One region of the Corynebacterium sp. LaCa_23 genome, then DNA from elsewhere that is predicted to be linked to it. Evidence: predicted binding sites of a transcription regulator. Region 1 holds the regulator's gene; each other region holds the start of a gene.
The links. The regulator LexA, encoded in region 1, represses DNA repair genes until DNA is damaged. The targets are predictions, from matches to a motif close to CGAACANNTGTTCG.

Region 2: the regulator LexA is predicted to act here: its motif matches at 3,308-3,321, upstream of ACP8IT_RS09720 (HNH endonuclease signature motif containing protein).
Region 3: the regulator LexA is predicted to act here: its motif matches at 2,321-2,334, upstream of ACP8IT_RS02600 (error-prone DNA polymerase).

Annotation. Positions count from the first base shown of each region.
Region 1 covers NZ_CP190825.1:1,515,426-1,522,989, forward strand. Annotated here, with positions in the region: gene hrpA (ATP-dependent RNA helicase HrpA) at 1-3,584, shown strand, start outside; gene nrdR (transcriptional regulator NrdR) at 3,777-4,235, opposite strand; gene ACP8IT_RS07315 (hypothetical protein) at 4,443-4,847, opposite strand; gene lexA (transcriptional repressor LexA) at 5,101-5,811, shown strand; gene ACP8IT_RS07325 (DeoR/GlpR family DNA-binding transcription regulator) at 6,295-7,077, shown strand; gene ptsP (phosphoenolpyruvate--protein phosphotransferase) at 7,147-7,564, opposite strand, start outside.
Region 2 covers NZ_CP190825.1:2,026,383-2,033,946, reverse strand. Annotated here, with positions in the region: rRNA gene ACP8IT_RS09730 (23S ribosomal RNA) at 1-2,820, shown strand, start outside; rRNA gene rrf (5S ribosomal RNA) at 2,975-3,092, shown strand; gene ACP8IT_RS09720 (HNH endonuclease signature motif containing protein) at 3,364-4,689, shown strand; gene ACP8IT_RS09715 (ABC transporter ATP-binding protein) at 4,815-5,543, shown strand; gene ACP8IT_RS09710 (ABC transporter permease) at 5,544-7,564, shown strand, end outside.
Region 3 covers NZ_CP190825.1:506,180-513,743, forward strand. Annotated here, with positions in the region: gene ACP8IT_RS02585 (methionine ABC transporter permease) at 1-245, opposite strand, end outside; gene ACP8IT_RS02590 (methionine ABC transporter ATP-binding protein) at 242-1,279, opposite strand; gene ACP8IT_RS02595 (MetQ/NlpA family ABC transporter substrate-binding protein) at 1,352-2,215, opposite strand; gene ACP8IT_RS02600 (error-prone DNA polymerase) at 2,352-5,471, shown strand; gene ACP8IT_RS02605 (helix-turn-helix domain-containing protein) at 5,636-5,854, opposite strand; gene ACP8IT_RS02610 (hypothetical protein) at 5,847-6,395, opposite strand; gene ACP8IT_RS02615 (PH domain-containing protein) at 6,508-6,969, shown strand; gene ACP8IT_RS02620 (PH domain-containing protein) at 6,966-7,564, shown strand, end outside.

The DNA of each region.
Region 1 (7,564 bases):
AGATCCCCAAGATCTGCCTCGACATCGGCCGGGGCCGCCGCGGCCTTATCGGCCATACGCAGCCGCGCCGCATCGCCGCGCGGACCGTCGCCGAGCGCATCGCCTCCGAGCTGGACCAAGATATCGGGGAATCGGTAGGCTACGCCATCCGCTTCGATGACCAGGTTTCTGATACCACCGCCGTAAAACTCATGACGGACGGCATCCTGCTAGCTGAAATGCAGCGCGATCGCTTCCTTAATAAATACGACACCATCATTATCGATGAAGCACACGAGCGCTCTTTGAATATCGACTTCCTCTTGGGATATCTCAAGCGGCTGCTGCCCAAGCGGCCCGATCTCAAGGTGATCATTACCTCCGCGACGATCGATCCGGAAAGCTTTGCCGAGCACTTCGCCCAACCCGATGGCACCCCCGCGCCCATCATTGAGGTCTCTGGACGCACGTACCCGGTAGAAATCCGCTACCGCCCCCTCGAATTCGAGGCCGGTGGAAAGCTGGTGGATCAGGACCCGCTCGATGGCTTAACCGAGGCCATCGAGGAGCTCATGGCAGAAGGCGACGGCGATATCCTCTGCTTTTTCCCGGGCGAGCGCGATATCCGCGATGCCATGGAAACAATCGAGGCCAAAAAATGGAAAAATGTCGAGGTCGCGCCCCTCTTCGGGCGCCTATCCAACCAGGACCAGCACCGCGTATTTAGCAATCACCGCGGAAGGCGCATCGTTTTGGCCACCAATATCGCCGAAACCTCGCTGACCGTACCCGGAATCCGCTACGTCGTGGATACAGGCACCGCGCGAATCTCGCGCTATTCCACGCGCACCAAGGTGCAACGCCTGCCCATCGAGCCCATTTCGCAGGCCTCTGCCAACCAGCGCTCCGGTAGGTGCGGCCGCGTCGCCGATGGCATCGCCATCCGTCTCTATAGCGAGCAAGATTTTCAAAGCCGCCCGGAATTTACTGATCCGGAAATCCTGCGCACCAACCTGGCCAGCGTCATTTTGCAGATGGTCTCGCTCAAGCTCGGCGATATCGAGCAATTCCCCTTCCTCCAGCCACCCGAGTTCAAGGCCATTCGCGATGGCCTCAACCTCCTCCACGAGCTCGGTGCGCTCCAGGACAAGCACAAGAAACCGGCGCTGACCGAAACCGGCCGCAACTTGGCTCGCATCCCACTCGATCCGCGCATGGCGCGCATGCTTATCGAGGCCCATACCAACGGCTGCCTCCACGATGTCATCGTCATTGTTGCCGCCATGACCATCCAAGACGTGCGCGAACGCCCGCTGGAGTACCAAGCGCAAGCCGATCAGGCGCACGCGCGCTTTAAGGACAAGACCTCTGACTTTTTGTCCATGCTGAAGTTGTGGGATTACATCAAACAGACCCGCAATGAGCAATCGGGCAATAGGTTCCGCAAGCGCATGAAGCAGGAGTTCCTCCACTACATGCGCATCCGCGAGTGGTTCGACCTGGTCCGCCAGCTCAAAGACGTCTCCAAGCAGCTGGGGTGGGATTACCAAGAAGGCACCGAACGCCGCTCCGACGATATTCACATCGCGCTGCTATCTGGCCTGCTGTCCAATATCGGCGCCCGCGACGGCAATTCCAAGGAGTTCCACGGCGCGCGCAATACCCGCTTCCTTGTCTTTCCAGGCTCCGCCTTGGCCAAAAAGCCACCCGAGTTCGTCATGGCGGCAGAGCTCGTCGAAACCTCTCGGCTTTGGGCACGCGACGTTGCCGCCATCGATCCGGCGTGGGTGGAAGAGCTCGGCGCGGACCTGCTCAAACACAACTATTCCGATCCCACGTGGTCCCGCAAGCGCGCGGCCGCCATCGCGCACCAGAAGTCCACGCTCTACGGCGTGCCCATCGTCGCGGACCGTACCGTGCCATATCACCGCGTGGACCCCGTCGCGGCGCGCGATATGTTCATCCGCAATGCGCTTATCGCCGGCGAGTGGAATGCGCATCATCACTTCCTCAAGGCAAACGCGCAGGCCCTTGATGAGGCGGCCGAATACGAGGAAAAGGCCCGCCGCCGCGGCCTCATCGTGGATGAGGATACCCTCTTTGATTTCTATGACCAGCGCATTCCCGCCAAGGTCACCACGGGCCGTCATTTCGATTCCTGGTGGAAGAAAAAGCGCCGCCAGGAACCCGATCTGCTGAATTTCGATCCAGCCACGCTTGTCGATGACTCCCACGACGTCACCGAAGTCTCCTTCCCCGATCACTGGCGCAAAGGCTCCATCGATTACGAGCTGACTTATAAATTCGAACCCGGCGATCCCCTTGATGGCGTCACCGTCATGGTGCCCGTTCCCATGCTTGCCGGCCTCGATATCGAAGGCTTCGATTGGCTCGTTCCCGGCCTGCGATTCGAGCTCGTCAACGAGCTTATTCGTTCCCTTCCCAAGGCCCTGCGGCGCACCGTCGTGCCCGCCCCGGAATTTGCCGAGCGCGCCATGGAACGCCTCATCCCCTTCGAAGGCCCCCTTACCCAGCAGCTTGCCGATGTCCTGCGCGAGCTCGGCGGGCACGGCATCAACGCCTCCGACTTCCAACCGGACAAGCTGCCGGACCATTTGCGGATGAACTACGCGGCCATCGACAAGAGTGGCACCATCATCGATTCCGATAGGGACCTTGCCGCCCTGCGCGAGCGCCAGGCCGGCCACATTAAATCGTCCGTCTCACGGGTAAGCCGCACCGCAGAATCCACCGCGGTCAGCGAGTGGACCGACGATACCCTCGGCACCGTTGACGAGACCATCACCACCACCGTCGATGGCCACGAGGTCACCGCTTACCCAGCGTTGGTGGCCACCAAGGAAGGCGTTGAGCTTAAGGTTCATCCCACCAAGGCAGCTGCCGATGCCGCCATGGTCACTACCACCCTCACGCTTTTGATGCGCGAAATTTCCGTCTCGACCGCGCAAATGGTCAAGGGGCTTCCCTTGCAGCAGCGCGTCGCCGTGGATTCTTATCAGCATGGCGGCGCCGACGGCCTGGTCAATGACGCCCGCGTCGCGGCGATCCGCGACCTCATGCTCGAGGTCGGCGGCCCCGTGCGCTCCCCCGAGGCGTTTACCGAGCTCAAGGATACCGTGAAACCACAGGTTCCCGGCCGCGTGCGGCAATCAATAGTCTCGATCGCGCCTGGCTTGGCTGAGTACTCCAACCTCCGCGCCGAACTTTCCCAGTGGGATGGTCCCGCCATCGAAGATATGGAAAAGCAACTTAATTTCCTTCTTCCACCGAATGCCATCACCGTGCACGGAGCCACGCACCTGCGCCACCTTCCCCGCTATATTCAGGCAATGCGCATCCGTCTGGAGGACAAGTCGCTCGATCCGGATCGCGATGCCGACCGCCAGGCCGAGGTCGATAACGCCAAGGCCTACCTGGCAAACCGCCTCCGAAACCTCCCCGCGGGCCGCGAAAAGACACGCGAGGTCAAGGACATCCACTGGATGATCGAGGAATTGCGGGTCTCGCTATTTGCCCAGCGCCTCGGCACGGCGCACGCGGTGTCCCTGCGGAGGATCCAAAAGGCAGTGGATAAATTGCGCTAGTCACCCCAACCTCACGTTCCCGCCGCCCGGCCGGCCATACCTAAGCTAAAAATCTGCTTACTCGGCCGCCGGCGGCGTAAACATTGGGCAGGCCCTAACGAAACGATGCACCCAAAAGGCCAGTTAAGACTGCTTCGATCCTGCGCAGGAACGGCTGTATAACTGCTGAGAAATCGTCCTACACTGCGCAGTTTAAAGGTCCCCGCGATCGCGCCGCCGCATCAAACGAATCTCCGATTCAAAGTCATCCGCGCTCTCGAATGATTTATACACCGAGGCAAAGCGCAGATATGCAACCTCGTCTAGGTCACGCAGCGGCTCAAGGATCGCTAGCCCGATTTCGTTGGCGTTTACCTGCGAGGACCCGTGCCCCCGCACCGTTTCCTCAACCTCTTGGGCCAACTTTTTTAAGGCATCATCGCTAACGTCGCGACCCTGGCATGCGCGCCTAACCCCCCGAATGAGTTTATCCCGGCTAAATGGCTCAGCGAGGCCATTTCTCTTAACAACCAGCAGTACGGCCTTTTCCACAGTGGTGAAGCGTCCCTTACAGGAAGCACACTCCCGCCGGCGCCGTATCGATGCGCCGGCATCAACCACGCGCGAGTCAATAACGCGGGATTGTTCGTTATGGCAAAACGGGCAGTACACACTAGTCCTTTCGCTAATTTAGCTTCTCGGTTTAGTTTACCTCCCACGGCCAAGCCAAAAACCTGACACCATTGCGCCAGACTCCTCCTACTCGAGTGCCTGTCTCCGTGAAGCAAGCGGGCCTTATCTGCGGCCGGGAAGACAAGCTGCTGCCTAAAAGGCTCTAAGCCTTAAACCCCCGAAGTGCCTGCTTTTGTACACGCAGCACTACTGTCCGATCGCTGCTTCTACTTGCTGTACCGAAGCGCCAGGATCAGTCGGCGTTTCAGCGCTCGTACCCATCAGCCCGCCGGCAACCGTGCCGAAAAATACGGCAGCACCAAATACTGCACCGAGGAGGTAATTCTTGCGCGAACTATGCGCATCGTCTTCTTCCATCGGCCTGTTCGCGAAATCAGGTAAGGAACGTTCATCAGTCCACGTATTCGAATAACCTTCACGGTTCGTTCGATATACGGAATTTAAAGTCCTGATTTCCCCCTTTTCGGAAGGAGAATGCTGCACGCCCCAGCTTTGATCATCAATATCCCAAATAGCGGCTGAAGGGACGATCTGTGGACGTGCCGCGCGCTGTTTGACCATGTTATTGCGAGAGTGAAGTAGTTGAGACATTGCTTTCCTTTCGACGACCGCCGTAAGTCTAAAGCGGCCCCTTGACACAACAAGAGCTCAATGTCGCTCCTGTGTTCGAGATTGGTTCTATGTTCGATTTATAGCACCACTTCAAAAACCTGTCCAGTTTTTCGCGTAAATCTCGAACGCTTGTACTTTTCGTGCTACAAATGAGTTATGGCACGCAGGTGTCACCCAGTCCCTTTTCAAGCTATGAACGCAGAACCTCAGACCCCTTAGCTAGGAGCCGCACATGGGCCGCAAGAAAGCAAGCACCGCAAAGAACGATTACGCCTCCCTTTCCGAAAGGCAACGCCGCATCCTTAACGTCATCAGCGATGCAGTGATGCTCCGCGGTTACCCGCCCAGCATCCGCGAAATTGGTGACGCCGCCGGCCTGCAATCCACCTCGTCCGTGGCCTATCAGCTCAAGCAACTGGAGGAAAAGGGCTTCTTGCGCCGCGATCCCAATAAACCCCGCGCGGTCGACGTACGCCACCTCAACACTGACGACGCCGAAAAGAAGCCGGGCCGCAAGGCTAAGGACGTCCCCGATACCTCTGCCCGCGGCCCTGAAGAGTCTGCCGCCGTAGCTTATATTCCCGTCGTTGGCCGCATCGCCGCCGGTGCACCAATCACTGCAGAGGAAAATATCGACACGTATTTCCCCATGCCAGACGAGGTCGTCGGCGGAGGAGAGCTTTATATGCTGCAGGTCGTGGGCGATTCCATGCAGGATGCCGGCATCCTCAACGGCGACTGGGTCATCATCCGGTCGCAATCGGTGGCTGAGGAAGGCGAGTTTGTCGCCGCGCTTCTCGATGGCTCCGAGGCCACCGTCAAGGAATTCCACCGCGATTCCTCTGGCGTATGGCTCCTTCCGCACAACGATGCCTATCCGCCCATCAACGGCGATGATGCGGAAATTATGGGCAAGGTAGTATCCGTCTTCCGCAAACTCTAGGCCCCGGCCAGCTACTTTAACCAAGCCGCACGCGGGTGTTCGCCTGCGGTTGTTGTCGCCGCCGACACTCTGCGCCCGCTTTCTTGAAACCCGCTCTTTGCACTTCGTACGCTGCCCTGTTCCCCGCATAGGGAGCAGGGCCATACGAGTTTTAACGCATTCCACGCCTTTCTGCCTCGCAATCGCGCCCCAAAAAGCCAACTTAAGCGCGCGGGGTTTATTGAGAAAGCACCCCCGAAATAACGGATCCGTAAGTTAAGCGCTACTAGGGTTGGCTTTCAACTAGGGCAAATAAAGCTGACTGACCTGCGGCTTTTATCCCAAACCAGACAACAGCGCACACCTTAATTTTTGTTTTCGTCCGATTACCGCCGAATTTTGACACAATGGAGGGAGAAATCCCACATCAGTTAGCTTTCACCGAGCGCCTGCATTCGCAGATGGAGTAACCGCCCGGCCGAAGGCGAGGAGCAAGGAGGGTCCGTGTACGCAGAGGAGCGACGCCGCCAGATCGCGTCCCAAACTGCAGTTGAGGGTCGCGTTAACGTAACCGATTTATCAGAGCGTTTCGAGGTGACTGCTGAAACCATTCGGCGCGACCTAGCCGTACTGGATCGTGAGGGCGTTGTCCACCGCGTGCACGGCGGCGCCGTGGCTTCGCAGGCGTTCCAGACCGCGGAGCTCACCCTCGATACCCGCCAACGTTCCGCGTCTGGGGCCAAGGCCGCCATCGCGCACGCCGCGCTCGATTTCCTTCCCCCTGGCGGCGGCAGCATATTCCTTGACGCCGGCACCACAATTAATACCTTTGCCGAGCTTATCAGCCAGCAATACCCGCAGGCGCAGTTCAATATCGTCTCCAATAGCCTGCCCATCGCACTGTCGCTAGCCAATAGCGGCGTTCCCGATGTCCAGCTCCTCGGTGGGACCGTACGTGCTATCACCCAGGCCGTCGTCGGCGATACAGCCTTGCGCACCATGGCGCTCATGCGTGCCGATGTCGCCTTCATCGGCACCAATGCCCTAACCCTCGACCACGGCTTGTCGACGGCCGATTCCCAAGAAGCAGCCATCAAATCTGCCTTCGTCACGAATGCCCACAAGGTCGTGGTCATGTGTGATTCCAGCAAATTGGGCAACGACTACTTGGTGAGCTTCGCCTCCATTGCAGATATCGATGTCGTCATCACCGATTCCGGCGCGCCGGAATCCTTCGTCGATGCCCTGCGCGAGCGAGAGATCGATGTCGTGCTCGCCAGCGAATAGCTCCAGCATGCGCACGACTTCGCCCTCCCTACGTTGACATCTAGGCAGGGAGGGCGAAACCTTTTGCCGTTAGTTGAACTTTTCTACCTGCTCCATCGCTGCGGCGCGGGCGGCGGATGGGCCTTCGGAGTTGAGGGCGGCATCGGCAAGCTGTTGGCACTGGTCAAAGGTCAGCTCGGCCAATTGGGCACCAACGCCGGCGACTGCGGTCGATGCAGCAGACAAGGAGTTGACGCCTAGGCCGGTCAATACGCAGGCCAATAGCGGATCGGCCGCGGCCTCGCCGCACACGCCAACCGGTACGTTGTATTCGTGCCCCGCAATGCAGGTGTGCTGGATAAGCCGCAGCACGGCCGGCTGCCAGGGGTCGGTGAGGTACGCAAGCTGCGGTGACAGGCGGTCAGCGGCCATCGTGTACTGGGTGAGGTCATTGGTGCCGATGGATACGAAGTCCAGATGCGGCATGATCTTATCTGCCATCAGCGCT
Region 2 (7,564 bases), 510 kb from region 1:
GTGGATGAGGCTAAACCGTGTGCATGTGATACCTGGTAGGGGTTGTGTGTGCGGTGTTGTGGGGCCTGATTTTGTGTCATCTACCAGTGGCACGCCCTTTTTGCATTGTTGTTAGGTGAAGTGGTTTGGAATGGCCTACCGGAGTAGGTGAGAGTCCTGTAGCTGAAGATGATGATGTGGGGGTTGTTGGGTTCCCGAGTAGCAACGGGCTCGTGGAATCTGTTGTGAATCTGCCGGGACCACCCGGTAAGCCTAAATACTCAGTGTGACCGATAGTGGATAGTACCGTGAGGGAATGGTGAAAAGTACCCCGGGAGGGGAGTGAAATAGTTCCTGAAACCATGTGCTTACAATCCGTCAGAGCGCTTTTTATTGTGTGATGGCGTGCCTTTTGAAGAATGAGCCTGCGAGTCAGCGGCATGTCGCGAGGTTAACCCGTGTGGGGTAGCCGTAGGGAAACCGAATCCTAATGGGGTGATAAGTGGCATGTCCTGGACCCGAAGCGGGGTGATCTACCCATGGCCAGTGTGAAGCAGCTGTAAGAGGTTGTGGAGGCGCGAACCCACGTAGGTTGAAAACTGCGGGGATGAGCTGTGGGTAGGGGTGAAAGGCCAATCAAACTCCGTGATAGCTGGTTCTCCCCGAAATGCATTTAGGTGCAGCGTCGCATTTAGCTTGGTGGAGGTAGAGCGACTGGTTGGTTGAGCGGGACTACAATCTTAGCAATGTCAGCCAAACTCCGAATGCCATCAATTGTGTTGTGCGGCAGTGAGACTGTGGGGGATAAGCTTCATAGTCGAGAGGGAAACAGCCCAGATCGCCGGTTAAGGCCCCTAAGGGTGTACTAAGTGGAAAAGGATGTGGGATCGCGAAGACAGCCAGGAGGTTGGCTTAGAAGCAGCCATCCTTGAAAGAGTGCGTAATAGCTCACTGGTCGAGTGGTTCTGCGCCGACAATGTAGTGGGGCTCAAGTACACCGCCGAAGCCGCGGCAAGCAACAATTTTTTGTTGTTTGGGTAGGGGAGCGTCGTGCATGGGTGGAAGCGTTACCGTGAGGAGGCGTGGACTGTGTGCGAGTGAGAATGCAGGCATGAGTAACGAATTGTAAGGTGAGAATCCTTACCGCCGGATGACTAAGGGTTCCTGGGTCAAGTTCGTCTTCCCAGGGTGAGTCGGGACCTAAGGCGAGGCCGACAGGCGTAGTCGATGGATAACCAGTTGATATTCTGGTACCCGTACATGTGCGCCCATGATAAAGCACGGATACTAACCACTGCGGATACGCTACCTTTTCACTTTTTTGAGTGTTGGTGGTGTTGATGTCGTGGGGCCTGATGTGTGGTTCAAGTGATGGGGTGACGCAGTGAGGTAGCCGCGCCACTTAGTGGATTGGTGGTGTAAGCGTGTAGGCCGTGTGGTAGGTAAATCCGCCACACTTTGTGGTTGAGGCGTGATGCGTAGACCCAAAAGGGTTGATGGTGGTGATCCTGTACTGTCGAGAAAAGCCTCTAGCGAGTGTGTGTATGGCCCGTACCCTAAACCGACACAGGTGGTCAGGTTGAAGATACTAAGGCGTTCGGGTGAACTGTGGTTAAGGAATTCGGCAAAATGCCCCCGTAACTTCGGGAGAAGGGGGGCCCTGTGACGTGAAGACCCTTGCGGTTGGAGTGTTGTGGGGTCGCAGAGAATAGAGGGAAGCGACTGTTTATCAAAAACACAGGTCCATGCGAAGACGTTAAGTTGATGTATATGGACTGACGCCTGCCCGGTGCTGGAAGGTTAAGAGGACCGGTTAGTTAACGTTTGTTAGCGAAGCTGAGAATTTAAGCCCCAGTAAACGGCGGTGGTAACTATAACCATCCTAAGGTAGCGAAATTCCTTGTCGGGTAAGTTCCGACCTGCACGAATGGCGTAACGACTTCTCTGCTGTCTCGACCACAGGCCCGGTGAAATTGCATTACGAGTAAAGATGCTCGTTACGCGCGGCAGGACGAAAAGACCCCGGGACCTTCACTATAGCTTGGTATTGGTGTTTGGTTCGGTTTGTGTAGGATAGGTGGGAGACTGTGAAACCGTCACGCTAGTGGTGGTGGAGTCGTTGTTGAAATACCACTCTGATCGGATTGAGCATCTAACCTTGGCCCATGATCTGGGTTGGGGACAGTGCCTGGTGGGTAGTTTAACTGGGGCGGTTGCCTCCCAAAATGTAACGGAGGCGCCCAAAGGTTCCCTCAGCCTGGTTGGCAATCAGGTGGTGAGTGTAAGTGCACAAGGGAGCTTGACTGTGAGACAGACATGTCGAGCAGGGACGAAAGTCGGGACTAGTGATCCGGCACCTACTTGTGGATGTGGTGTCGCTCAACGGATAAAAGGTACCCCGGGGATAACAGGCTGATCTTCCCCAAGAGTCCATATCGACGGGATGGTTTGGCACCTCGATGTCGGCTCGTCGCATCCTGGGGCTGGAGTAGGTCCCAAGGGTTGGGCTGTTCGCCCATTAAAGCGGCACGCGAGCTGGGTTCAGAACGTCGTGAGACAGTTCGGTCTCTATCCGCCGCGCGCGTTGAAACTTGAAGAAGGCTGTCCCTAGTACGAGAGGACCGGGACGGACGTACCTCTAGTGTGCCAGTTATCCCGCCAGGGGTATCGCTGGTTGGCTACGTACGGAAGGGATAACCGCTGAAAGCATCTAAGCGGGAAGCCTGTTTTAAGATGAGGTTTCTTTTGAGGTCCCCTAAAGACTATGGGGTAGATAGGCCAGACTTGGAAGCACTGTAAGGTGTGAAGGCTACTGGTACTAATTGACCAAAACAAACACACCACAACAACCCCCGAACACCACGTGTGGGGATGATTGTTGGGTGGACTTGTGAAGCGAGTAAACAAACAAAAATACACATTATCGTGTGTGTCGCGTCCACTATGCAGTATCTGACACAACACCACACACAGTGGGTAGTGTTCTGATAGGTTTGTCGGTGGTTCATAGCTGCAGGGAAACGCCCGGTCCCATTCCGAACCCGGAAGCTAAGCCTGTACGCGCTGATGGTACTGCAACCGGGAGGTTGTGGGAGAGTAAGTCACCGCCGACACCAAACAACAAAACAACAAAATAGTGATTCTGGTAGTCCCCGAAAGGCCACCACCCCGAATAATTGTGGGTGGTTGGTGTTTCGGGGACTACTTGGTGTTTTACCCCCGTTGGTATTTGTGGGTTGTTCTCTGTCGAGCTGGGGGAATGCGTGGTAGGTGTCGTGGTTTTACCCCCTACTGTCAGGTGTGGTGGATAGGGTAAATCCGTGTTAGGCGAAAAGACATTCGACACTTTTGAGGGTGTAGTACACCCCGGGGGACACGGTTACGATGACAATTAACACACCACCACCTACCACGACAGACCACGAGCCAGTAGGCGACACCACGCTGGGGAATACCCGTAAAGCCGGCGAGCCACTGGACTACGACACCAACACTGATCCTGATTACGACTCTGATGGTGAGGCTGTGGGGGAGGTACCGGTAGTCTTTTACGCCACCAACACACCCGGCAACCCTATTGCTGCAGCTGGAGCACACGCCCGGAAGGACTCCTGGTTTTTCTACCAATCACTCCTTCCAGACCTCGACGACGACGTCGATCTGACACTGACGAGCCTGGCTAAAGATTTAGGCCTAACCTACAGCACCCTGTCGGGGATTATCAGGGCACATTTCCGCATGCAAGAACTACCCCTCGTTACAGCGACCAACATGGAGCAGTGGATCCTGGATACACCACGCCTGAGGGTTATCGATAGGGAAATAGAACGTATAGGCGACAACCGCGACCACATAGGCCTGGTCGATGCTGCCCTAGCAGATTTTCTCACCCCGACAGCACCGTGCCAGCATGTACCCACGGTGGCGGATATCCGCCGGTTTATCCGCGACTTCATCGACACCCACAATCTCACAGACGATGACACAGACGAGGTCGAGCCCACCCTGAACGTGTCAGTGCATAACAACCGCGCCACCATGAGCCTAACGTGTGATAAAGCTACGGCCGCTATTATCGCCCGCCACATCGATTCCCAAGCAGACAATAATCAGTGCGGTGCCGGTGAGGCGCTTATCCAACTCATCCTGGATAACACCAATACCAAAGTTGCGATCAATACCTTCACCACCGCAGCCGCCACTAACCCCGACCACAATGACGGCTCCGGAGCCGCCGGGAGTGCAGATACAAAGGTCTACTTCCCAGGCTACGGCTGGTCCCACATTAAAAACCTAGAAAACATCGACACCTTCACCCGACACTTAAAACCAAAAGAAACCGAAAGCTACCAGCCCACCAGCCACATCCGCGCCTACACACAAGGAAGAGACCTCACCTGCCGCTGGCCCGGATGCACCATCCCAGCACACAAATGCCAACTCGACCACCGCATCGAATACAACGACGGCGGACCCACCAGCCCCGACAACCTCGTCACCCTGTGCCAACACCACCACAACATCAAAACCGACAAACGCGTCCACTACATCATGGACCCGGTCACCGGCACCATCGCCTGGCTACACCAAGACGGCACCTACCACATAGACCACCCCACCGGGCCACTAGCCACCACAAACACACACTGGCACTACACCTGGAAACAATTCCTCAACCACAAAAGAAACAAACACAACAAACAAAAATAAAACCCCACCAACCCAACACCACCACACCAGTGCGCCCAAATCAGCCCATGGGATGATGGGGCACTGCGGACAGGCGGGTTACTATGTAGAAAGGTAATTTCCCATTTACAAGGAGAACACGCTTTATGACTGATGCCGCGGCACGCGCCGTTGACTTGTTTAAGCAATACGGAAGCGATGACACGGCCGTTATCGCCCTTGATCACGTTTCCATCGAGTTTGGAAAGAACCAATTCACGGCCATTATGGGCCCTTCGGGTTCGGGCAAGTCCACGTTGATGCACACGATGGCAGGGTTGGACTCTGCCACCTCTGGTTCGGCGTTTATCGGAGATACCGATATGTCCCACCTCAATGACAAGGAAATTACGGCGCTGCGCCGAGACCGCCTGGGATTTATCTTCCAGTCCTTCAACTTGGTTCCCACCTTGACGGCTGCAGAAAACATCACGCTGCCGACCGATATCGCGGGCAAGGACGTCGATAAGCAATGGTTTGAGGAAGTCACGCGTCGCCTGGGGCTGGCGGAGCGCTTGGAGCACCGTCCGGCGGAATTGTCTGGTGGTCAGCAGCAGCGTGTGGCCTGTGCTCGCGCCTTAGTGTCGCGACCGGAGATCATTTTTGGCGATGAGCCTACGGGTAACTTGGACTCCAATTCTTCGGCCGAGGTATTGGATATTCTGCGCACTGCGGTGGACCAGGATAACCAGACTGTGGTCATTGTGACGCACGATGCTAAGGCGGCGTCGTACGCCGATCGTGTTGTTTTCCTTGCTGATGGCAAGCTCGTTAATGAACTGCAGGATCCAACGATGGAGGCCATTCACAATGTAATGGCAGAGATTGAGGGTTAAATGGCACGCGGAAACGCAATGCGCAGGGTATCCGTGCGCAATGTTTTGGCGCATAAATTGCGCCTTGGCCTGACAATTCTGGCGGTGGTTTTGAGCACCGCCTTTATTGCTGGCTCTTTCATGTTCACTAACTCATTGAAGGCCACTTTTGATTCTGCGGTGGATAACCAATTCCGCGGGGTAGACGCGGTGGTCAGTGAGAACGATGACAGCGACCAGAAGCTGGATGAAGGGCTGCGCAAGCAGCTGCTTGATGATGACGACGTTAAAAACATCAACGTCGCTGACTCGCAGACTGTGGTTGTTGCCGATGAAAACTCGGAGGCCTTCCAAACCCAAAGCGGTACTGCGAGCCTCGTGCCGTACTATTCCGCGGATAAAACCGTCGGTGGCGCGAGCGAACTCACGGAAGGCGATGAGCCAAAGGCCAAAGATGAGGTAACGATCAATTCGTCCGCTGCGGAAAAATACGATATCTCCGTTGGTCAAAAGCTTCTGGTAGTTCATCCGGATAGCCAGGATGAGGTTAAGGTTACGGGCATCGTGGAGCCGCCGGTGGAGCAGGGCGATAGCATCGAACTGCGCATGGACGAGTCGGATTACCTAGAACGCTTTGGTGATCCCTCCCAGCTGAAGGTCTCTGCCGCCGATGGTGTGGATGCGAATGCGCTTGTCGATGACCTGAATGACAAATTCGACATCAAAGCCGAGTCAGGTGAGCGCCTTGCAGAGCAGACCAGTGAGGCAATGACCGAGGCATTGAAGTTCGTGAACTACTTCCTCGTTGCCTTTGGTCTGATCGCCTTGTTGGTGGGCACGTTTATTATTGCCAATACGTTCTCCATGATCGTGGCCCAGCGCATCAAGGAGTTCGCGCTCTTGCGTGCTTTGGGCGCGTCGCGCCGCCAGATCACCAATTCTGTTGTGGTGGAATCCGTCATCGTGGGCGTTCTGGGATCCATCGTCGGTGTCGTTGCCGGCGTGGGATTGGTCGCCGTGATCAAGGCGGTTATGGGCGCCAACGGTATGGACATTGGCGGTGGCCTGGGCCTGAGCGTTTCCGCCGTGGTAGTTCCGATCATTTTGGGCACGATTGTCACTGTGGTCTCCGCATGGGCTCCGGCGCGGCGCGCGGGCGCCGTGGAGCCGGTTGAAGCGATGCGCACGACGGAGTCGGCCTCCGGTTCTTCGCTGAAGGTCCGGACGATTTTCGGTGCGATCCTCATGATCGGCGGCATTATTGCGGCGTTTGCGGGCGTGCTTAGCGATGCCGAAACGAACGTCCGCGCCATCCTCGTCGGCCTCGGCGCCGTCGGGGTGATTATCGGTTTCTTCTTGGCAGGACCGGCGCTCTCTTTGCCGCTAGTACCAACGCTGGGCAAGGCTATTGGAGCGCCTTTCGGGTCCATCGGCAAGCTGGCTGCTACCAACTCGCGGCGTAACCCGCGCCGCACTGCCGCCACGGCCTTTGCCCTGACCTTGGGCGTGGCATTGGTCACGAGCATCGGCATGCTGGGCCAGACGATGAAGGCCTCCATCTCGGATACGGTGGACCAAACTATTACGTCGGACTATATTTTGTCCGGCCCGAGCTCCGGAAACTTCCCGACGCCGAAGGAAACCGGTGAGCGTGCCGCAGAGGCAGACGGTGTGGATAAGGTCATTACCGTTGGCTCGGCCCCGGTTGCCGTGGACGGTCAGGCCTCCTTGGACTTTGGCGCCGGCGGGTTGTTCACCGTGACGGTGGATGCTGACCCCACCTCGATGCTGGCGATGAACATGGTGGAAGGCGATGCCAATATTGAAGGCGGCTTTGCCGCCACGGAAGACTTCGCCAAAGAAAATGGCTGGAAGGTAGGAGAGACCTACGAGGTCACCGGCAGCAAGCCGGGCAAGACTGCGGAAGCCAAACTGGTCGGCACCTTTGAGCCCATCGAGACCATTCAAAATATGGTGGTTTCGCAGGACGTGGCAGAAGAAGTCGCCGCTGACGGAGAATTCTCCGTGCAGATGGTGGGTGT
Region 3 (7,564 bases), 1.0 Mb from region 1:
GCCAGCAAAATAATAAACGGGATGGGGCGAACGAAATTCACCAGCAGGTTGACCACCAGGTAGACGGCCTTATTTTGCAGGATGCCGCCCGGGCGGGCGGTGTAGAGCAAAATACCGAGCCCCAGGCCCAGAATGCCGGCGACGACGAGGGTGGTCGAGACCATGATGAGGGTGTCGACGATGGCATCGACAAGCGATCCGCCCAAGCGGTCCCAGTCGGCGGCGGCGAGATAGTTGACGTTCATCGTTCAATCTCCTCAATTTGAGTGGTGGCAGATAGGGCGCGGTAGAACTCTTCGATGGCGGCGTCGTTGCCGCTCAAGCGCACGGTGAGCTTGCCAAAGGAGTGCTGCTGCAAGGTGGTAATGCCGCCGTGGACGACGGCGATGGATACGCCCGCATCCTTCAGCTTGGCCGCGGCGCCGAAAAAGCCGGATTCCTCGGTCAGGTTGATGGTAAACAGGCGGCCTTCGTGGGCGAGCAGGTCATCGGTTTCCACCACGTCGGGCTCATTGCGCAGCGAGGTGGCGACGAACTTGGCGGCCACGGCGGTCTGGGGATTGGAAAAGACCTGGTAGACGCTGCCTTGTTCCACGACGTGGCCATTTTCCATCACCGCAACCTTATCCGCGATGGAGCGCACGACCTCCATTTCGTGGGTGATGACCACGATGGTGATGCCGAGCTCCTTATTTACCCGGCGCAGCAGGTCGAGGACCTCCTGCGTGGTGGTGGGGTCGAGGGCGGACGTGGCTTCATCGGCAAGCAGCAGCGACGGATTCGTGGCCAGGGCGCGCGCGATGCCCACGCGCTGCTTCTGGCCGCCGGAAAGCTGCTCAGGGTAGCTTTTTCCCTTATCTCCCAGGCCAACGAAATCCAGCAGCTCCTGCACGCGCTGTTGGCGCTCGCGCTTGCCGATGCCCTGCAGCTGCAGCGGGTACTCAATATTGCCCGCCGCAGTGCGGGAGTTCATGAGGTTAAACTGCTGGAAGATCATGCCGATATTGCGGCGGATGCCGCGCAGCTTCTTTTCGGACATGCCGACGATATTCTGGCCATCGAGCAGCAGCTCGCCGGAGGTGGGCGTATCCAGGCCGTTGATCATGCGGACCAGGGTGGATTTGCCGGCGCCGGAGTAGCCGATGATGCCGATGATTTCGCCGGAATCGACGGTCAAGGAGACATCGTCAAGAGCTTTGACCTTGGCCTTTTTCTGCTGGAAGACCTTGGTGATATTGCGGAACTCAATGCGAGTGCCGTTCTGGGTGGAATCTGCCACGGGTTGCGTCCTTAGTGAGGAAGTGCCAAACCCCGCCGGGGTGAAAACCGGCGGGGTAGAAGGCAAGGGTGATTAGTCCAAATCTGCTTCGAGCTTGTCCAGGATTTCCTGGAGTTCTTCTGGGGTGCGCTCGACCTCGACGGAGGTACCTGCGGAGTCCTCGTCGACGCCCTTTTGTACCGCATCGGAGTGCCAGAGCTCGGCGAGCTTCTTGATGTCCTCGTTATCGGCGTCTTCCTCGCGAACGGCGAAGACGTTGATATAAGGCTCTGCCTCTTCGGAGTTCGGATCATCCTGGAAGACGGCGGTGGCCGGGTCGATGCCGGCGCGCTCCAGGAAGGAGTTATTGATAATCGCCGGGGTGCCCTCGCCGTGTGCGGATGGGGTCTGGGCTGCATCGACCGGCACGACCTTGACCTTGGACTTCTTCTCATCGATGTCCAGCGGGGTCGGGGTGATAAGCCCGTCCTTCTTCAAGGTGATAAGGCCAGCCTGGACCAGCACGTTGATGGCGCGGCCCTGGTTGGTGGAGTCATTCGGAATGGCAACTTCTTCGCCCTCGATGCCGTCGAGGGAGTCGTGGCCCTTCCAGAACAGCGCCAGCGGCACGATTTCGGTGGCGACGATGGGCACCAGGTTGGTGCCGTTGCCGTGGTTGTACTCAGCCAGGAACTTCAGGTGCTGGAAGTTGTTGGTATCCAGCTCGCCCTGGTTTAGGGCCTGGTTCGGGGTGTTGTAATCCGAGAAGGACTTGATGTCGATGTCGTAGCCGGCGTCCTTGGCTTCTTGCTCAAAGGCAACCCAGGCCTGCTTTGCATCATCGGTGGTGCCAACGGTGATGGTCTTGTCATCATCTGCGTCGGAGGAGCAGGCCACGAGGCTGGTGGCGGCGACGGTAACGGCGGCGGTAGCGGCCGCTGCGCGACGAATCTGCATGAGGTCCCCTTACATGTAGGAGTTGAAATAAATTGACCGTTTAGCAATCTAGCAATAAGCGAACCGCTTTGTCTATTGAACACATCTCATCGCGCCGGGTTGTATAGAACACCAATTCGACATTACCCTGTGAAGGGTGAAATTTAATGGTGGAAAGGCGCTGCCGTGGTCGCGTTTAGAAAGGATACTATCCGGCAAGGACACTGCCGCGCCCGTCGCCGTACATCACCTCGGTGGCGGCGATGAGTCTGTCCAGCGTGGGCACTCCGCCGTGCCCTTTGCGGAGCTGCACGCGGTAAGCTCTTATAGCTTTCTCGACGGTGCCGCCGAGCCGGAAGAACTGGTCGCCCGCGCCCTAGAGCTTGGCCTCGAGGGGTTGGCCGTTGTGGATCGGGATGGCTTCTACGGCCTGATGAAATTCGCGGAAGCCGCAGCTAAGGCCGGACTTCCGGCCATATACGGCGCGGAGCTTTCCCTTGCGGAAGCCCCGGTGACCGTGTTGGCGCGCACCCCGGAAGGCTACCGCCGCCTCTCGCGCCTTATCGCCCGCGCGCGGATGGATGCCGGGGAGAAGGGGAGTGTCGCGTACCCGCCCCTAGACGCCGTGGCGCGCGAGCTAGAAGGGGAGTGCTTTTTCCTGCTGGGGTGGGAGGCTATACAAAAAATCGATCACGTTCTCGAAAGAATAAAAATAGACAGCATAGTTCTCGAATATGCGTGCACAATGTCTCCCGAAGATGCGGATCACCACAGTTTCCTGGATAAGTACAATAATCTCCGCGCCATCGCAACCGCTCGACCTGCGGCAGCAACGCGCGACCAGGTACGGCTCGCCGCCGCTAAACGCGCCTTGGCGCACCGTCAATCCTTAGAGGAAGCCGCACCGGATACCCACCCGATGGGCGCAGGCTGGATGCGCTCCGGCGAGCAGATGGCCCAGTTGCTTCCGGGCCGGCCCGAGCTTATCGCCGAAACCGTGCGCCTTGCCCGGGAATGCTCCTTTACCTGGGGTGCCCTCGCGCCTAACCTGCCGGACTTTGTCGTGCCGGAGGGGCATACCGAGATGAGCTGGCTCGAACACGAGGTGTGGCGGCGCGGTAAAAAGCGCTACGCCTCGCGCCCGCCCGAAATACAGGCCAAGGCGAAAAAGCAGATGCGGCACGAGCTGGGCATCATCAAGCAGCTGGGCTTTCCGGGCTACTTCCTCATCGTCTGCGACCTGGTGGATTTTTGCCGCCAGGAAAATATCCTCTGCCAGGGGCGCGGCTCGGCAGCCAATTCCGCCGTCTGTTTCGCGCTGGGCATTACCAACGCCGAGCCCATTTCCGCGCAGCTGCTCTTCGAGCGCTTCTTGTCGCCGGATCGCGATGGCCCGCCCGATATCGACATCGACATCGAATCCGGCCGGCGCGAGGAGGTCATCCAGTACGTCTATCGCACCCACGGTCGCGACCGCGCCGCGCAGGTAGCCAACGTCATTACCTACCGCCGCAAGGGGGCTACCCGCGACGCCGCCCGCGCGCTGGGTTACCCGCAGGGTTCGGCCGATGCGTGGTCGAAGGGCATAGCCGAGCCGCCTGCCGATGTCTCCTTACTCGCCGAGCAATTCCTCGACCAACCGCGCCACCTCGGCATCCACTCCGGCGGCATGGTCTTATGTGACCGGCCGATCGCGGACGTGGTGCCGATGGAATGGGCCCGCATGGAAAACCGCTCCGTGCTGCAGTGGGATAAGGACGATTGCGCCGCCGCCGGGCTGGTGAAATTCGACCTGCTGGGTCTCGGCATGCTGGAAGCGCTGCACCACATGATCGATGCCGTGCGTGCCACCACCGGCCGCGAGGTGCGCCTGTGGGAGCTCGACCTGGCCGAGCCCGCGGTCTACGACATGCTCTGCCGCGCCGATGCCGTCGGTGTCTTCCAAGTGGAGTCCCGCGCGCAGCTGGCCACGCTGCCGCGGCTCAAACCGCGCTGCTTCTTCGACCTCGTGGTGGAGGTCGCGCTCATCCGCCCCGGCCCCATCCAAGGCGGTTCCGTGCACCCCTACCTGCGCCGGCGCGATGGCCTCGAGCCCGTGACCTATGACCACCCGGTGCTGGAGAAATCGCTGGGCAAGACCTTGGGCATCCCGCTTTTTCAAGAGCAGCTGATGCAGATTGCGGTCGATGCCGCAGGTTTTACTGGCGCGGAGGCCGATGACCTGCGCCGGGCCATGGGCTCGAAGCGCTCGCCCGCCAAGATGGCCGCGCTGCGCAGCCGCTTTTATGAGGGCCTGCGCGTGACCAACGGCATCGAGGGCGAGGTCGCGGAGAAGCTGTGGGCCAAGATTACCGCCTTTGCCGCCTATGGTTTCCCGGAATCGCACTCGCAGTCTTTTGCTTCGTTGGTGTATTTTTCCGCCTGGTTTAAACACCACTATCCCGCGGAGTTTTGTGTGGGCTTGCTGCGCGCGCAGCCCATGGGCTTTTATTCGCCGCAATCTCTCATTCAGGACGCCCGGCGCCACGGGGTGCGCGTGCTGCCGCTGAGCATCAACGAGTCCGGCGCGCAGGCCACGGCGCTGCCTACCGGCGAGATTCGCTTGGGCCTCAACCTCATCAAGGGTCTGGGGGATAAGGCCGCCGAGTGCGTGGAGGCCGCCGCGCCCTTTAGTAGCGTCTCCGATCTGTCGCGCCGCGCGGATCTCAGCGTGGAGCAGGTGGAGGCGCTGGCCACGGCGGGGGCGCTGGAGTGCTTGGGGTTGGAACGCCGCCAAGCGCTTTGGCAGGCTGGCGTCGCCGCCACCGAGCGCGAGGGCATGTTGCCTGGCACGTCTGCGCTCGCCTCGCCGCACCTGCCCGGCATGTCGGCCTTCGAGCTGATGGCTACCGATGTCGCCGCCACCGGCGTCACCCACGATAAGCAGCCTATGGAGTTAGTCAGGGCCGCGCTTGGCGATGTCCTGCCTTCCTCCCACCTTCCCCACGTCCCCGATGGCACCCGCGTGCGCATCGCCGGCATCATTACGCACCGCCAGCGCCCGCGCACCGCCTCCGGCCTGACCTTTTTGGGCGTGGAGGACGAAACCGGCCTGATGAATGTGATGGTCTCGCCCGGGCTGTGGTCCCGGCAGAAGGTGCTCGCCCGCACCGCCCGCGCCCTTATCATCCGCGGCATCGTGCAAAATGCCACCGGCGTGGTAAGCGTGGTTGCAGACAAGCTCGAGCCGCTGGATTTTGGCGATTTCCTCTCGCGCGGCTCCCGCGATTTCCGCTAGTTTTCTCCGCATCGAAGCCCAAAAGCGGTGGCTAGGCCGAGAAAACATCGCCGGCTAGTACTAAGCGCCTGCGGTGAGTTAGTCAGCCATTAGGAATTCTTCCTATAGATTTCCGTGGACATAGGTCAAAGTACTGCATAAGGCCAACATAATGACAAGGTTTTCTATTCCACTTCGAAGATATCGCCCGGCTGGCAGTCCAACGCCGTACACAGTGCCGCAAGGGTGTTAAAGCGCACGGCCTTGGCGCGATTATTCTTCAGGACGGACAGGTTAACTGGCGTGATACCTACCTCTTTGGCGAGTGCCGCTCCGGTAATACCGCGCTCTTCCATTATCCGGTCGAGGTGGCAGATCACCTGGGGTTCTTGCTCCTCAGACAAGGCCTTCGACCTCCTCTTCGAGCTTGCTGCCGCGCTTGATGGCAACTGAGAAGAGCTGGAGGGTGCAGACAAAAAGGTAGGGCAGCGCAAGCTCGCCTAATGAGGAACCGCTCTGGTTGGCCCACCAGTCAATGTCGAGCTGCGAGGAAGCCCAGTTATTGCCCATACCTTCGAGTGGGAAGCGTCCGATAAACCAGACGAGAATCCCAAAGGTCATTCCATTAAGGAAGCGGATGTTTTTCGTGTTGAAAACCTGCCCACGAAGCATTGGTTTCACCAAACGATAGGCAAAGAACGCGATAATCAAGATTCCTGCAATCTTGACGACGAGCCCCGCAGTGAGCATCCAGAATGGCCCGCCGTCGAGGTTGTGCTTGCTTAGGCCTTCCGGGATGGCCGCACTCAGCGCGGTGGAAAAGTGTCCGGTGGCAAGGTCGCGCAGGTAGGTGGGGCCGAGGATGGCAATGGTGAACAGGCAGAGGGCGGCCGCAGCGTTAATTTCGCGGCGCTCAGCTTGGGAGGTGGGCTGTGGGGTGGTCATGACAAGCCTTTCCGCCGATTTCTTATCGACTTTCGATGTTGTCGTAATTCGATAATATCGAATAACGATAAGTTGCACAAGGGTACGAGTCCGATTGCTACTGTCAGTAGCTATGAGCGAAGAAATGAACCCCGTCTCGCCGCGTTTGATCAACGTGCGCTATATCCGCCACCTGGGCTGGACGAGCATCTTCGCCGCGGCGGCCGCAGCGGCAGGGTACTGGTGGACTACGTGGTTCTACTGGGCGGCGGGGCTCTTCGCCGTCCTCTTTTTCTGGCTGATCTGGCTCATTCCGGCCCAAGTGCGCCGCATGGGCTGGTGCGAAACCGACGATGAGCTGCTCATTACCCGCGGCAAGCTCTGGCACACCTTTACCGTCGTGCCCTACGGCCGCATCCAGTTCGTCGACGTGACCGCCGGCCCCCTCGAGCGCGTTTTCGGGCTCAAGGAGCTGCAACTGCACACTGCCTCCGCAACGACGGACGCCACCATTAAGGGCTTGGAAGCCCCGCTTGCCGATGCCCTGCGTACCCGCCTTGCCGACCACGCCCGCGAACGGATGAGCGGCCTATGAGTGCTCCACCGAACTACCAACGCGTCCACCGTTTGACCCCGCTGCTGCGCCTGTGGTCGGTCATCCTGGCCGTCATCGCGGCCTTTGCCTTGAACGTTAATATGGAAGCGCTGCGCAGCATCTTTGCCTTTGTCACTGGTGACAACCGCACGCAGGCCCTGCGCGATATCAGCATGGCGTTGGCTGGTTTCGCTGCCGTGTGCTTTGTGGTGTGGCTAGTCTCCGGCGTATGGTGGCGCCAGATGGGCTACCAGCTGGGCGAGGAGGAACTCTCCCTGCGCCAGGGTCTTTTTTCTACGCAGCTGCGCACCGCGCGCTATGACCGCACGCAGGCTGTAGACGTCGTCGAGCCCGTCATCGCCCGCCTCTTCCGGCTCGCGGCCGTGCGCGTGGAAACCGCCGGCGGGCAATCCTCGGCCATCGAGATCGCATACCTGAAAAAGGCCGAGGCCGAATCCCTGCGCGCCGAAATCCTTTCCCGCGTCCGCGGCGAGTCGCGGGAACAGCAGGCAGAGGAAGAAAACGACACCCTCATTCCCGAAATCCCCATCGCGCGTTCCCTGGCCGCGGCCGCCTTGCACGCGTCCACGATCGT